Regions from separate parts of the Halarsenatibacter silvermanii genome, predicted to be linked through region 2. Evidence: riboswitches for the same ligand, from Rfam matches in the RefSeq annotation. Region 2 holds a riboswitch; the other holds the start of a gene.
The links. Region 2 has a riboswitch for glycine ahead of BLT15_RS06435 (glycine/sarcosine/betaine reductase component B subunit). Riboswitches for the same ligand answer to the same signal wherever they lie in the genome.
Positions count from the first base shown of each region.

Region 1 (8,044 bases), on a different contig from region 2:
GGATGATCCCGATTTTCGAGAGAAGTTTAACTTTGTCACAGCCCGAGCAGTGGCCCGGGCGGGTGTCGTGCTGGAATATGCTCTGCCGCTGGTCAGAGTTTCTGGCCAGGTGGGTTTATATAAAGGGCCAAATTACAGGGAAGAGTTAAAAACAGCTGCAGGAGTTGCTGAAAAAATGGGTGGGTCTGAAATTATTGTCCGGAAAATTGACGTTCCTTATCTGGAAGAAGAAAGGTATTTTCTCATTTCCAAAAAAGTAGAAAAAACTCCGGAAAGATTTCCCCGCAGCGTCGGAGTTCCCGAGAAGCGACCTCTTTAGGCAGGAGATAAGGCGGTTTGATAGAATTATATTTACAGGATTAGTTTAAATTTACAGGAGATCAGGGCCAGGGGCCCGGGGGAGGACAATCATGACTGATAGAAATGAAGAGAATAACAAAGCATATATAACCGCTGTGGTCAATCAAAAAGGTGGGGTAGGAAAAAGCACCACCGCCGTAAATCTGGGAGCGGCGCTGGCCAGAAAGGGAAAAAAAGTTCTCATTATTGACATTGATCCCCAGGGCAATGCCACCAGCGGACTGGGCGTGGATAAATCAGAACTCGAACACAGCATTTATGAACTTCTATTGGGCAGTCAGCAGTTCGATACACTGGTTCAGGATCTGGACGAGGATAATCTCAAACTGCTGCCTTCCAGCATCGATCTGGCCGGGGCTCAAATCGAACTGGTATCACAAATATCCAGAGAGAAGAAGCTGGCCCAGGAAATAGAAGGGAAGCTGATAGATTACGATTATGCTTTGATCGACTGTCCTCCTTCTCTGGGACTTTTGACGCTCAATGCTTTATCCGCTGCTGATGATATTATTATACCAATACAGTGTGAATATTATGCTTTAGAAGGTTTAGGACAGCTTCTGGATACAGTTGAGCTTGTCCAGAACAATTTAAATCCCTCTCTAAAAATCAGAGGTGTGCTTTTAACCATGTACGATGCCCGCACCAATCTCTCCTCTCAGGTGAGCGAGGAGGTTGAGAAGTTTTTTTCCGACAGACTTTATGAGACGGTAATACCCAGAAATGTCAGATTAAGCGAAGCTCCCAGCTTCGGTCAATCAATATTTGCCTATGATCCTTCTTCCCGGGGCGCAAAAGCTTACAGTCAGCTGGCAGAGGAGGTGCTCGAGAATGAATGAAGAAAAAAAGAGTCGACTGGGCCGGGGACTCGATGCTCTGCTGGGAAGCAAAGGGGAGCATGATCAGGAGTTGAAGGATATAAATCTCGAGAGAATTGAGCCCAATCCCTATCAGCCCAGAGATAATGCGGCTGCTGAAGAAGAGCTGGAAGAACTCGCTGAATCAGTCCGGGAAAACGGGATTCTGCAGCCTGTTATTCTCACCACCTCCGGGGAAGGATATTATCTTGTGGCCGGGGAAAGACGCTGGAGGGCTGCCAGAAAAGCCGGCCTGGAAAGGATTCCGGCTCTGGTTAGAGATCTGGATCAAGATAAAATGATGGAACTTGCTCTGATAGAGAATATTCATCGGAAAGATCTCAATCCGCTGGAAGAGGCTCGCGCTTATAAACAGCTTCTTGAAGAGCTTGATCTCACCCAGGCTGAATTATCCTCGCGCCTGGGCAGAAGTCGTTCAAGTATCAGCAATTCACTCAGATTGCTCAAACTCCCTCTCGAGGTACAGGAATATGTTTCACGTGAAACATTATCAGCCGGACAGGCCAGAACTCTGGCCGGTATTGACAGCAAAGATCAGCAGATAAAAGCAGCTGAAAAGATCATGGAAGAGAAGATGAGTGTGAGAGAAACCGAGAAGTATGTTTCCAGGCTCAAAAAAAGCGCCGAAGAGTCAGGGGAGCGGAAAGATAAAGAGTTATTGAATATTGACAGGCTGTCCCAAAAAGTCAAAACTGAAACCTCTGAACCAGGAGAACAGCTGGATGAAGATGAGATCGATGTAAGGCATTCAGATGGAGGGGTAGAAGACAAAAGCAGGCAGGTCCGCCGCAGCAGCCTGGAAAAACAGCTGTCCAGAATGCTGCCTCTGGAGATAAAAATAAAAGAGGATGAGGAGAGCTGGCAGCTGCATATAAAAGCTGATAGCCTGGATCAGCTGGAAAATCTGCTCCAAAAGTTTGAAGAATAAGATTTCAGATCCGATCCTGATTTTTTGATCGTCCTGACAGCAGGCTTAAGTTAAACCATCTGATTCTTCTATAGAACAGTTGGTGAAATAGCCATATATACTCGGTTATCAGGAAAAATTTCACTGTGAACAGAGCCTTGTAACTTCCAAAAATAAGGAATATGAATATGCCCAAAACTATATTCTATCCTTATATGGAGAAGATCCAACCATCTTAATTGATAGGGGTGTTATAATTCATGAATATAATAATTGTCGGGGGCGGCAAAATGGGCAGATATTTAATCAATGATCTGAATAGAGACGAGCATGACATCATTCTGGTTGAGATGGATGAAAATAAATGTCAGCGGCTCCAGGACCGCTTTGATATCGAAACTGTTCAGGGAGATGGAGCTGATGCCGATGTGCTGGAAAAAGCGGGCGCAGAAAAAGCTGATGTGGTTTTAGCGGTTACCAAAGATGATCAGGATAATCTTGTTATATGTCAAATCGCCGAAAGAACATTTGGGGTCGATCGAACCTTCACCACCGTCAATACCCCCGGCAATGAAAAGCTTTTCGACTGGCTGGGAGTAAATGTCGCCGTAAGCAGCGCCTCTATACTTTCTGCGCTGGTAGATCAGGAAGTCAAAGTTAAGGATATGAAAGAGCTCCTTTACCATGATCTTGACGGTCTCAATCTTTTCAGGCTCACGGTGGCTGAGAACTCACCTGTCGAAGGTAAGAAATTAAAAGAAATCGATATGCCGCAGGAAGTGGTTTTTGCCTCTGTTCTGCGGGGCGATTCCCCGCTGGTTCCCCGGGGGAATACCAGGTTATTCAAAGATGATTTGATAATTTGTCTGGCCCGCAATGAGGTAAAGGAGGATGTAGAAAACCTTTTCAATCCCGAATAACAGCAAAATTGTCGGAGATAATTATTAATTCATTTATTTATAATATATAAAAAATCTGAATTTATAGGAAGGAATTCTGCTGTTTAAAAAGAATATATATAATGAGTCAGAGAAAGTATTCTGGGAGCAAGCGATTTTTACGGAAGTAAATCAATATACCATTTTTGAAAATATCATATACAGACCTATACCTGCTGACATATCAACACAATATGTCGATTCCGGTTGAAGTTCAGGAGAGAGTCCCTATTTGGGCGCCGAAGGTGCAAGGTTCCTGCGGGAACCGAAACTCTCAGGCTTAAGAATCCTGGATGGACGGATCTCTGGACAGGTTAACTGGACAGGGGAGGCTATATTAATTTATAGCCTCCCCTATTTTGATTCTCTGGAGGAAAATATTTGATGGAGGTGGTTAAAAATTAAAAGAACCCCGCTTTATCATCGGCATGAAGAGCTGGAAGCCAGCATGACGGATTTTGGCGGCTGGGAGATGCCCGTTGAGTACGAAGGAATTATCAAAGAACACCGCAATGTTAGAAAGAACTGCGGTCTCTTTGACGTATCTCATATGGGTGAGATTTTTCTGACCGGCGAGAGAGCAGCAGAGTGCGCTGATTACCTGCTGACAAACAGTATAGCTGATATGTCAGCTGGATCTGTGGTTTATTCACCCATGTGCTATGAGCATGGGGGAGTCGTCGATGATCTGATGATATATCGGATGGCCGAAGATGAATTACTCCTGGTTGTCAATGCAGCCAATCGAGAAAAAGATTTTGAATGGATAAAAGAAAAAAGTTTTACTGATGTCGAGGTCGATGATAGAACCGAAGAATATGCTCTGCTCGCCCTGCAGGGGCCTGCTGCAGAAGAAGTATTAAACTCTCAGGCGGATTGTGAGCTCGGTGAAATCGACCCATTTCAGTTCAGCCAGGGGAAAATAGCCGGAGTGGATACCATAATTTCTCGAACCGGATATACGGGCGAAGACGGTTTTGAACTTTATTTTGCCGCCAAAGAGGCTGATAATGTCTGGCAGCGGATAATGGAATCCGGGAAAAGCCATGATATTCAGCCGACAGGACTGGGGGCACGTGACACTCTCAGGCTGGAAAAAACGCTCTGTCTTTATGGCCACGAGCTTTCAGAGGAAATTCACCCGCTGATGGCCAATTTGAGCTGGACGGTTGATTTTGACGGAGGCGATTTTATTGGCCGGGAAGCCCTGGTGGAGATCAGAGAAGAAGGATATGATAAAGAGCTGGCCGGTTTTATAGTTCGGGAAAGAGGCATAGCCCGCAATGGTTATGCAGTTCTCAGCGGTGATAAAGAGATTGGAGAGGTTACCAGCGGTTCTTATTCTCCCAGTCTGGAGGAGAATATTGGCCTTGCTTATATAGATAAGGAATATTCTGAAGTGGGCAGAGAGATTGAGATTGAAGTAAGAGGGCGTTCTCTGGCTGCCGAAATTGTGAAGACACCTTTTATATAACCTGCAAAATGGTTTAATAAATATGGCTCTTCTCCGAAACAGCTGGTTAAAATTTCAAAGTTCGTGTCAGCTTCCAGTAATAAGCAGTATGAATATGACTAAGATATATTAAACCAGCTGATATGGAGAAGATTCATATATATATGAAATTTTAGCATCAGATGATTTATAAAAGGATCTTCTTGTTATCAGTTGATAGATATCGTATAAGACCGCTATCATGACAATAGTGGCTGGAAGATATAAAGCAAAGTGATACTCGAAATTTTTCGAAACTCAGGTTGAGTCCACGGCCAAAAAATAGTGTCCCCGGCTCAGGATGTGCCGGGCTGAGCGGGAGCTCAAGGACGAGCTTTCGCGAAGGGAGCGCAATTTTTTGGCCGACAACTAAACTTAAACCGGGGAAAAATTTCATTGTGAACGAAGCTTTATATCTTACAGCACAATTAAAATGAGGTTTTACACACCTATTATCCAACTGAATACAAGAAGATCCTTATAAAAAATCACAACAGGAGGCGGATAATATGGAAGTACCGGAAGATTACTGCTATACGGAAGATCATGAATGGATAGCCGTGGAGGATGGCTCTGGCAAAGTTGGTTTAACGGATCATGCTCAGGAAGAGCTGGGAGATATTGTTTTTGTTGAGATGCCTCAGGAAGGCGACGAATTCGACAAACATGAAAACTTTGGTGTTATCGAGTCTGTCAAGGCTGTTTCCGATGTTTACACACCGGTCAGCGGTACGGTCGTGGAGGTCAATGAAGATCTGCTCGACAGCCCTGAGCTTATCAATGATGAACCCTATGAAGGAGGGTGGATTGTTAAAATTGAGCTCAGCGATGAATCCGAACTTGATGAGCTCATGGATGCTGAAGAATATCAGGATTATCTGGAGGAGGAAGCCTAAATGAGTAATATTTCTTATATCTCCAACACCGACCGGGAACGGGAGGAAATGCTTTCTGCCATAGGCGCGGAAGATGTAGAAGAATTATTTTCTGCCATACCTGAGGAGGTCATGCTGGATCGTCCCTTTGAAATTCCCGAAGGAATGTCGGAAATGGAGCTGGTCGAGCTGGCTCAGGAAAAGGCCGAGCGCAACTTGAGCCTGGGGGAAATAGATAGTTATCTGGGAGCCGGTTCCTATGATCATTATCTGCCGGCTATTATCGATCATCTGGTACTGCGCCAGGAATTTTACACCTCTTATACCCCTTATCAGGCCGAACTCAGCCAGGGAACTCTGCAGACAATTTATGAATATCAGAGCATGATATGTGAACTGACCGGGATGGGGATCTCTAATGCTTCGCTGCTCGATGGAGGTTCTGCTGTCGGAGAAGCGGTGTTAATGGCAGCGCGATTTACCCGCAGCGATAAAGTTGTTCTTTCGAGCACTGTTCATCCGGCCTATCGTCGAGTGGCCCGCACCTACGGATATCCTCAGGATATAGATTTTAATGAGATAGAGATGCACGAGGAGGAACCTGTAGTTAAAGTCGATGAAATTATCGATGCTGTTGATGCGGAAACTGCTGCAGTCGTAGTTCAATATCCTAACTTTTTTGGAGCAATAGAAGATATCGAGAAGTTAAACGATGCTCTGGAGGACAGCGACACTCAGCTTATCGTTGTTGCCAATCCCATAGCTTTAGGTATGCTGACTCCGCCGGGAGAGCTCGGTGCTGATATCGCAGTGGGAGAAGCTCAACCTCTGGGCAATGTGGTTAATTACGGCGGCCCCTACCTGGGATACCTGGCCATAAGAGATGATAGAAGGCTGCTGCGAAAAATGCCGGGACGTCTTTCTGGCCGCACCACTGATGATGAAGGCAACGAGGGCTTTGTAATGACCATGCAGACCCGGGAGCAGCATATCCGTAGAGAGAGGGCAACATCAAATATTTGCACCAACGAAAATCTGAACGTCGTCATGGCCGCAATTTATATGGGAGCGATGGGCAAACAGGGACTTCAGGATGTGGCCGATCACTGCTATCAGAAGACTCGCTATCTCAAGGATCAGCTGGCTGAATTGGAAGGTGTTGAGATAGTCAACGGCGACAATCACTTCCATGAGTTCTGGATGAAGACCGATAAATCTGCAGCCGAAATTGAAAAGGGAATGATAGAAAGAGGGATCCTGCCCGGGGTCGATCTTTCGCAGTTCGGAGAGGTCGAAGGACTATTGGTTAATGTGACGGAGAAAAAATATAAAGAGGATCTGGATAATTACGTTTCCACCCTGGAGGTGGTGCTGCAATGAAGGAACCTTTATTGAAGGATTACAGCACACCGGGCAGAACGGGTTATTCGCTGCCAGAGATAGAAGTGCCCGAAGTCGATCCCGGCGAAAACCTGCCCGGATGGGCTCTTCGTGATGAGGCGCCCGGGCTGCCGGAGGTCAGCGAGGTTGATGTTGTCAGACATTTCACGAGTCTCTCAGAACTCAACTATGGTGTCGATTCCGGCATATACCCGCTGGGTTCCTGCACCATGAAGTACAACCCCAAGGTTAATGAGGATATTGCCAGAATACCCGGGCTTACCATGCTTCATCCCTATCAACCGGAAAGACATGTTCAGGGCTCACTTTCGCTTCTCTACGAACTAAAACAATATCTGGCCGAAATCAGCGGTATGGATGAGGTCAGTCTCCAGCCAGCCTCCGGAGCACACGGGGAATACGTTGGCCTGCAGATTATATTGAATTATCTCGAAGATAACGGAGAAGGCGATCGAAATAAGGTAATAGTACCTGATTCAGCTCATGGAACCAATCCGGCTACTGCCACCATGTGCGGTATGGAAGTGGTTGAGATTGAATCAAACGACAGAGGAATGATCGATCTCGATGAGCTGGAAGAAGCAGCTGATGAAGATGTGGCCGCGCTCATGCTCACCAACCCCAACACGCTGGGAATCTTTGAAAAGGATATCAGGGAAATAGCCGAGATTGTTCATGAAGCCGGGGGTCTTCTCTATTATGATGGAGCTAACATGAATGCTGTAATGGGCTATGCGCGCCCCGGAGATATGAATTTTGATGTGATTCATTACAATCTGCATAAGACCTTTTCCACCCCTCATGGAGGCGGCGGTCCCGGATCCGGCCCGGTAGCTGTAAAGGAGGAATTAAAACCCTATATTCCTGCTCCTGTGCTTTCTAAAGAAGATGATGAGTATTACTGGGACAGCGACAGGCCCAAATCGCTGGGCAAAGTCCATGCTTTTAACGGCAACTATGCAGTCATGTTGAAGGCATATGCCTACATTCGCGGCCAGGGAGCCGGAGGTCTTAAAAGGGTATCGGAAAACGCTGTACTCAATGCTAATTACCTCAAGCAGCAGCTCATCGATGAATTTGATCTGCCCTTTGCAGCTGACAGCTTTCACGAGTTCGTTATATCGGGACGCAAGCAAAAGAAAGAACACGGAGTTACAACCCAGAATATCGCCAAACGTCTGCTGGATTACAAT
Region 1 covers NZ_FNGO01000015.1:40,510-48,553, reverse strand. Annotated here, with positions in the region: gene rsmG (16S rRNA (guanine(527)-N(7))-methyltransferase RsmG) at 1-319, shown strand, start outside; gene BLT15_RS08725 (ParA family protein) at 411-1,199, shown strand; gene BLT15_RS08720 (ParB/RepB/Spo0J family partition protein) at 1,192-2,166, shown strand; gene BLT15_RS08715 (potassium channel family protein) at 2,406-3,065, shown strand; glycine riboswitch at 3,291-3,383, shown strand; gene gcvT (glycine cleavage system aminomethyltransferase GcvT) at 3,484-4,557, shown strand; gene gcvH (glycine cleavage system protein GcvH) at 5,085-5,471, shown strand; gene gcvPA (aminomethyl-transferring glycine dehydrogenase subunit GcvPA) at 5,472-6,830, shown strand; gene gcvPB (aminomethyl-transferring glycine dehydrogenase subunit GcvPB) at 6,827-8,044, shown strand, end outside.
Region 1: it holds a riboswitch for glycine, as region 2 does, so the genes downstream of both, gcvT (glycine cleavage system aminomethyltransferase GcvT) here and BLT15_RS06435 (glycine/sarcosine/betaine reductase component B subunit) in region 2, are expected to answer to the same signal.

Region 2 (8,044 bases):
CGGTGTTGGGATGGACAGATCTACCCTCGACCTTCTGAAATTCAAACTCGAGGCCGCGCTTTTTAGCCTCCGCAAAAGCACTGCGCAGCCGGGAATCGTTCGGCTCAAAGCCCAGCAGCCCGCCCACCAGGGCCTTATCGGTCCCGTGACCCTGCAGAGTTTTGCCGAAGGAACCGTGAGGTTTGATCACGACTTTTTTTAATTCACCGCCGGCAATAACTCTGGCCAATCTGCCCAGATTTACTGCCCCGGCGGTATGCGAACTCGACGGACCTATCATTTCTGGTCCCACGATATCGAATATGCTCATCGATTTTACCTCCTGAATTTGTCGATAGATATGCGGATGGAAATATCATTATTTCAGTCTCTACATTATTATATATATAATAACATGGAATGAATATATTAAAAAGCCTGCATTATTACTGGCGATATACAGAGATAGAATGCAGGAAAAAATAAATTGAGGTGATCGCCATCTGCAGCTTTTTGACGATCACCCCTATGAGAGAAATGTCTATTTTTTCGACTTCTATCAGCCGCCTACCGACATGAGATCGTAATCGCTGTATTCTTCCCTGTACTTTTTAACCTCTGCGATGATATCCTCTTTGTCGAGCACCATTTCCATCATGCTGATCTGCTCTTCATAGACATCCTCATCGATAGATTTTTTGATCTCCGGTTCCATCACATGATAACACGCGAGCCCGAGCTGGACTCCCGCCAGTGGACCAGCAAAGGTGGGATCGCCGTTGGCAACTGTCTCACAGGCCAGACCGGAAGCTTCTGCTTCGGCCCCACCCAGAATCACCAGCAGATTTTCCCGGCCGTGTTCTTCGGCCAGATCCTTGATCCGCTGCTGATTTTCCTGGTCCATGGCACCAGCACTTGTTCAGACGAAGCATTCTGTGGTGGTGAAGACCACCTCCGCTTCGGTGGTTTCCATGGCTTGTTCGATAGCCGGCCCCGGAATTCCATCTCTATCGCCGAGAATGGCTGCTTTTTTGTCCTTTAGCATGTTTTGCACCTCCTGAATTAATTTTTTGATGATCGCTCTCACTCAAAAACGGCCTGATTTTCCACATCTATGGTGAGTGCATTTAAAGCCTTTTCCGTCAGCTCACGCCGCCGGGCTTTTTCCTCCTCGCCGCCGAGATCGGGATCCCCCAGGGGATGAGGAATAGCCACCGCCGGCACTATTCGGTTGGCTCCCACCGTTTTGGAAATGGGCACGATAGAAGCTATATGGACCACGGTAAATCCGGCCTTCTCCAGCTCTTTCACCATCGTTGCACCGCAACGAGTGCAGGTTCCTCAGGTGGAGGTGAGCACCACGCCCTCGACGTCGGCTGCTTCCAGATCGCTGGCTATATCTTGAGCAAATTCTCTGGCGCTGGCCACGGCGGTACCGTTGCCCACGGTAGTGTAAAAATAGTCGTGCAGCTCGCCTATCTCGCCTTCCTCTTCCAGCTCCCGCATGACATCAAGCGGCAGCACGCGATCGGCATCCTCGCTGGCGTAAACAGGATCATAACCTCCGTGAGCGGTATCATGACTATCTTCGCTGAGATCATCAAATTCTTTCAGGCTGTATTTGCCGTATTTTGACGCGCTCGAAGCCTCTATACTGTCCGGGTTTCCGTCCGGAACTATGCCGCCTGAAGTAACCAGGGCTATTTTGGCCTGGCTGAGATCGGTCAGAGGTTCAGCTGGCTTGACCGTATCGAAGGCCGGCATGGGATATTCCGACTTATAGTCCTCTTCTTTTATTTTATTTAGCAGCATATCGACAGCCCGCCGGGCCCCTCTTGTTTCGACAAAGATATTCTTTCTGAGCCCCCGCGGCAGATAATCGGCCTCTTCCGGACCGCCCGGATTGCCGTCGGTTTCGAAATATCGCTTTACCAGACTGGCCATATCCGGCAGGGCATCTCTCATGCCGGCCGCGCTGTCGGGTGTCTCCACGAAATAGGCGTGGTTTCTGTACATCTCATAACCGGGATTCTCCGGATAAATGCCCGATACCACGGGCAGTCCGAGCTCGTCTGCTTTTTGAGCCACAGCCCCGCAGGCCATCCCGTATCTGCCGGCATTAAAAGCCGGTCCTGCTATTATTATGTCGGGATTTATATCGGTGAGCATATCCTCTATGGCAGCCAGGGCCTCCCCCTCGTTTTCGCTGAAGTAATCATCACCGCAGATAATCGTGCTCACCACCTCGCAGCAGTCATCGAGCTGCGCATTGAGCGCCCCCGCCGGACCCACAGGCTCTGATTTTAGGCGCGGAGGCGTATCGGCTGCCTCTTCGCCGCCGATGCCGCCAAAAAACTGATTTAGATAATGAACCGCTTTTCTTTCAGCCACTTTCATCCCTCCTCGTGATTTCAAAGCGAGTAATTTAGCTGCCGCCCGCTCTCAATATTCCCGGGCGGTCAGATAACCGAATCCGAGTTCATTGGTAGCCCCTATGATAGCCTGTATCTCAACTTCGATGCTGCCGTCCTCTTTTAAACTTCCCTCGAAACCGCCTGCCATGCTGTCGGCAAATTTATCCTGACCGATCACCCTTTCCATGGCGGGCAGCCTTATTATCTCATTGGCATTGCCGGTGGAGACGACTGCATCCCCTTCCGGTGTCGAATCGGCCAGTGATTGGGAGGCTCCATCGCTGCCGGCAAATTCATCGGTGAGCAGAACTGTCTTTATATCTCGTCCTTCCAGCTTGCGGCAGTTCATGATCAGATCGGCGTCGGGATTGCCGAAACCCTCTTCGCTGACGATGGCCGCATCTAAATCGAGCTGTTCGGCCAGCCGGGCGGTGAAATCGGAGGACCTCTCCTTGTCATCAAGAGTAACGTTTTCGTTGGTAATGATCGTGCCAACAAAATTCAAAGTCCGGCCGTCCTCGCGATAGAGTTCTTCGATCACCGGGTTGTTCTGATGAAAATAGGTGGTATTTTTATCGCAGGCCGATACGCAGTTGCCGCTGACTATGGCTCCATCCATAACCTCGGTCGGTGAGATGATGGTGGGCAAAATTTCCTTGGCATCGACCGAATAAACGTAGGTATCGTGTAAAAGCCCCTGGCTTTGCAGCATGTAAATATAACCGACCCGGGGCAGATAATCGCCGCCGCCTGCAGCTTCATTCAGGGCCGGCTGCTCGTACTCTTCGATGGTGTCAGGCTCGGTTCCGCGGGCTATCCTGCCGATATGTTGGGCCGCTTTCAGCCCCATGATCCGCAGAACTTCCTCGTGTCTATGATCCTCTATATCATCCTCGACCTCGCAGTCGATCACGATATTGAGCGTCTCCGAAAAAGGTGTGTACTCCGCCCCCGGTCCGCTCATCTCGATCGTGCCCTCCTGATAGCCGACGATATCGCCGGTCGTCACCACCGCGGTATTTTCCAAAACCAGCGTGCGGCCGCTGCCCATCACCTGATTTTCACCGACAAAGCCGGGAAATACTTCGCCGCCCTCTACCTTGCAGCGAGGCTCGATGACGTCTTTGACCGGAATGATTCTGGTGCTCTCTCCCGGTCTGGCCAGGGTCAGCTCGACCGATTTTATCCGGCTGTCCTCACAGATGAGCTGAACCAGCTCATCCTCATCGATAGAAAGTTTGCCGTCCTCGATTCCGTTTTCTGAACCCAGCTCGACCTCTTCTATCTTTATTCTTCCCAGTTCCAGCTTCATATCTGCAATCCCCCCTCGTTATTGAAAGCTTCGGACATGGCTTAAGCTGTGAGATAAAAAAAGCAGCAATGAGAGAAATTCACCCTCATCGCTGCTCTGTCAGATCACCTGAGAGATTACCCGGCCGGTCGGCTTGATACGGCAAAATTAGCTGTCCGGCGGGCTGCCCCTTCGGAAATTTTCTTCTCCAGAGAGATGTCCGGAAATGGTCCTGCTGCCTGAGAGTTTCACCGACCGTCGAGAAAAACAGCCGGCTTACCCCTTCGGCGGCCGCCAGAGGCGGCACTCTCCCATCTCCTTCAACCATCCGCATTATCCATTTTTCTGTTTCCCGCAGTATACTTCGGGACCACCTCGGTTTAATAAATTTCTCACAAAGTCATTTCGTGTTTAATTATAAATAAAAAATTTAAGTCTGTCAAGTAGAACTTTTGCCCTGATAAAACTATAAATAGGCCGCTTTCGAGTCGATATTGGGCGATATTGCTGCTGAAAAGGAGAAAAAAGGGCATTTTAGCCGGGATTGAGTGTTTGACAGCGGTCAAAAATTCTGTTTTAATATAGATAAAGTTGTGCACTAAATCACTTTCTTAAATACAATTAAAAAAATAATGGTCGATCAGGAAAGGAGCTGGCTGCCTTGGATAAAATTTATGATCTGGTGATAGCAGGCGGCGGTCCGGCCGGGCTTTCCGCGGCGGTGTATGCCGCGCGCTCGAAGTTAAAGACGCTGGTTTTAGAAAGCGACAGCGCCGGCGGACAGCTGACCGATTATGAGGAGATGGAAAATTATCCGGGTTTTACGGATATCACGGCCCCGGAACTGGCCAAAAATTTCAAAGAACACGCCCGAAAATTTGGCGCTTTGACCGCCGATGGTGAAGTTCAGAGGCTGGATCTGGAGAGTTCTCCTAAAAAAGTGATGACCAAAGACGGCAAAACCTATCATACCCGCAGCATATTAATCGCCACCGGCGCAGAACCCAGAAAACTGGACATACCGGGCGAGAAAGAGCTGCAGGGACGCGGTGTCTCCTACTGCGCCACCTGCGATGCCGAATTTTTTGTCGATCTCGATGTGATGGTTGTCGGCAACGGCAACTCGGCCGTGGAAGAGGCTATTTATCTGACCAATTTCGCCCGCCGGGTGACTCTTGTTGTTATCCACGAGGAAGGAAAAATGGATGCCGACAGTCTGTTTCAGGAAAGAGCCTATGAAAACGATAAAATCGACTTCGTCTGGAATTCCACCCTCAAACGCATAGAGGGCGATCAGATGGTGGATAAGGCTGTGGTGGAAAATATCAGAACCGGAGAGCTGCAAAAACTCGATTATGACGGTATTTTTATCTTTGTAGGCCGGGAACCGAGCACCGAAATTCTGGAGGATACCGGCGTAGAACTCGATCAATCCGGTTATATAGTCACCGATGAGGGTATGCGGACAAATGTGCCGGGAGTCTATGCTGCCGGGGATGTCCGCCAGAAGCCCGTACGCCAGGTTATCACCGCTGCCGGAGACGGGGCCACAGCCGCAGTCGAGTGCCAGAAATATCTGGAGGCGACAGAACACTGGCGTGAAAACGTGCTGGATACCGAATCTGAGGTGATCGTTTTCTTCTGGAGCCCCACCGATGACGACAGTCTGGAAGCGATGCGGCTGCTGGAAGAGCTGGAAATCGAGGAAAAAACAGATAAAGAGCTGGTCAGGATAGATGCCTACGGCAACGATTTCATCCCCGACCGTTATGGCGTGGAAGAGATCCCGACAGTGATAACCATAGCTGGTGGAGAAGAAAAAGAAAGAATTATACGTCCCACAGCGAAGGATCTGGAAGGTCTTCTGGCCTGAGAGGCGATCTGCTAAAAAGCAAAAGGTGAAAGGAAAACACTGGAACTGTAAAATTTTTAGGTTTTTCCTGTTATCTTATGAGGATAGGGAGGTATAAAAAGATGCTGGAACTGGATGGAGACAATTTCGAAACTGAAATTTTAGAAGCTGAAGGTTTGGCCGTGGTGGATTTTTGGAGCGAAAGCTGTGAGCCCTGCAAGGAGCTGGCCCCTGATTTTGAAGAACTGGCCGAGAAATATGAGGAGGAAGCCAGGTTCGCCACGCTCGATATCCAGGGGAACAGAAGGCTGGCCCTGGGTCAGCAGGTCATGGGCCTGCCCTCTATTGTAATTTACGAGGATGGCGAGAAAAAAGAACATTTGACCGGAGATGATCTGACCATAGATGAGGTTGAAGATGCGCTGCAGAAATATCTGTGATCGGGGAGGTGATTGTAAATGAGCAAAGCTGTGATAGACGGCAGCAGCTATGTGCTGGCCCATACGCCGAATATTCTTAAGGCAGGCGGAACAACTCAGACTGAAGCCCGCAAGAACGGCAGACAGGATTATCTCGATAAGCTCGATAACTATCTGCGCGATTTTGAGGAGTGCAGACGTTACGCACCCAACCAGGCCTATATCGGCGGCATTCTGCCGGAGGAGCTGGAGGAGATCGAGACTCCCTGGTACGAGCAGGATAATCTGCTTACCGGTGAGCAGGGCGGCCGATTCAGCTCCCGGGGAGAGATAATGCCCGAAGACGAATTTTACGCTCTCATGCAGGCGGTCGATGTTTTTGATCTGGTTTTGCTGGCCGAGAATTTCTGCCGCAAAATCGAGTCTAAAATCGAGGACCATCCCGTCCTCAAGAATATGGATTTCGAGCCTGAGAGCTCCGGACTGGCAGAGATCGAAGAGCTTATCGAGGATGGCAGGGCTGAACCGCTTCGCTGGCAGGGGGAGCTGATCGGCTGTGTGAAAGAGGCTCACGGCGAGGATAAAAATCTTTCCGCCCATGTCATGCTGGAAAACATCGCCGCCAAGGCCAGCGGAGTTCTGGCCATGAAACACCTGGCTGCCGGCGGCCTGGATTTGGACGGGATAGATTATGTCATCGAATGTTCGGAGGAAGCCTGCGGAGACATGAATCAGCGCGGCGGCGGCAACTTCGCCAAGGCGATAGCCGAAAAAGCCGGCTGCATGAACGCCAGCGGCAGCGATGTGCGCGGTTTCTGTGCTGCTCCTGCTCATGCTCTGATGCAGGCAGCCGCTCTGGTAGAAGCCGATATCTATGATAGGGTGGCCGTGGTGGCAGGAGGAGCTGTGGCCAAGCTGGGCATGAACGGAGAAGCACACCTGGAGGAAGATATGCCCGTACTGGAAGATACTCTGGGCGGTTTTGCCTTTTCCGTAAGCAGCGATGACGGTGAAAGCCCGGTGCTGCGTACCGATATAACCGGCAGGCACACAGTCGGCAGAGGTTCCTCTCCTCAGGCTGTCATCAGCGCGCTGGTCACCGATGCTCTCGATCGGGCCGACCTCTCCCTTACCGACGTCGATAAATATTCTGTCGAGATGCAAAACCCTGAGGTAACCGAGCCTGCCGGCGCCGGCAACGTGCCCGAGTCGAACTACAAAATGATAGCCGCTCTGGGCGTAAAGCGCGGCGATCTCGAAAAGCAGGAGATGATGAATTTCGTCGATGAACACGGAATGCCGGGATTTGCTCCCACTCAGGGTCATATTCCCTCCGGGGTTCCCTTTATCGGTCCGGCGGCAGAGATGATGGAGAAAGGAGAGCTGGAAAGAGCGCTGATCATCGGCAAGGGCAGCCTCTTTTTGGGCCGAATAACCAATCAATTCGACGGGATTTCCTTTCTGCTGGAGAGAAACTCCGGCGAGATCGACGATGATGGAGGACCTGAAGCCGGAGGTGAGATCGATAAAGAGGAGATCAAAAATATAATAGCTCAATCTATGAGAGATATAGGCGAGCGGCTCCGCCAGGAGAGCGAGTGATAAAATGAATTTTTCTCAGGGAAGAGGTGGTAATGATGGAAAATAAGGAAAAAGTGGCAGAGGCACTGCTGGAAATAGCTGATGGACTGGAAAAGGGCGACTGCAAAGAGAAAATACGGGTCGGGCTGACAACCCCCGGCAGCGAACACGGGGAAAAAGAACTGCTCAAAGGGGCCCGACTGGCCGATCAGAAAGTTGATTATATAGAGCCGGTTTTAATAGGGCGGGAGAAACCGGCAGGGATAGAACACCACAGCTGTCAGGATTTAGAAAGCGCCCACACCAGGATGGAGAAGCTTTTAGAAACCGGCGAGATAGACTGTGCTGTCACCCTCCATTACAGTTTCCCCCTGGGCACGGCCACAGTGGGCCGGGTGATCGCTCCCTGCAGCGGTCAGGAGATGCTCATCGCCACCACCACCGGTTCCAGCGCCTCCGACCGGGTTGAAGCCATGGTTAAAAATGCTCTGGCAGGGCTGGCCTCCGC
Region 2 covers NZ_FNGO01000009.1:90,056-98,099, reverse strand. Annotated here, with positions in the region: gene sdaAB (L-serine ammonia-lyase, iron-sulfur-dependent subunit beta) at 1-310, opposite strand, end outside; gene grdA (glycine/sarcosine/betaine reductase complex selenoprotein A) at 539-1,024, opposite strand; gene grdB (glycine reductase complex selenoprotein B) at 1,063-2,376, opposite strand; gene BLT15_RS06435 (glycine/sarcosine/betaine reductase component B subunit) at 2,422-3,705, opposite strand; glycine riboswitch at 3,902-4,008, opposite strand; gene trxB (thioredoxin-disulfide reductase) at 4,346-5,557, shown strand; gene trxA (thioredoxin TrxA) at 5,659-5,976, shown strand; gene grdC (glycine/sarcosine/betaine reductase complex component C subunit beta) at 5,995-7,557, shown strand; gene grdD (glycine/sarcosine/betaine reductase complex component C subunit alpha) at 7,593-8,044, shown strand, end outside.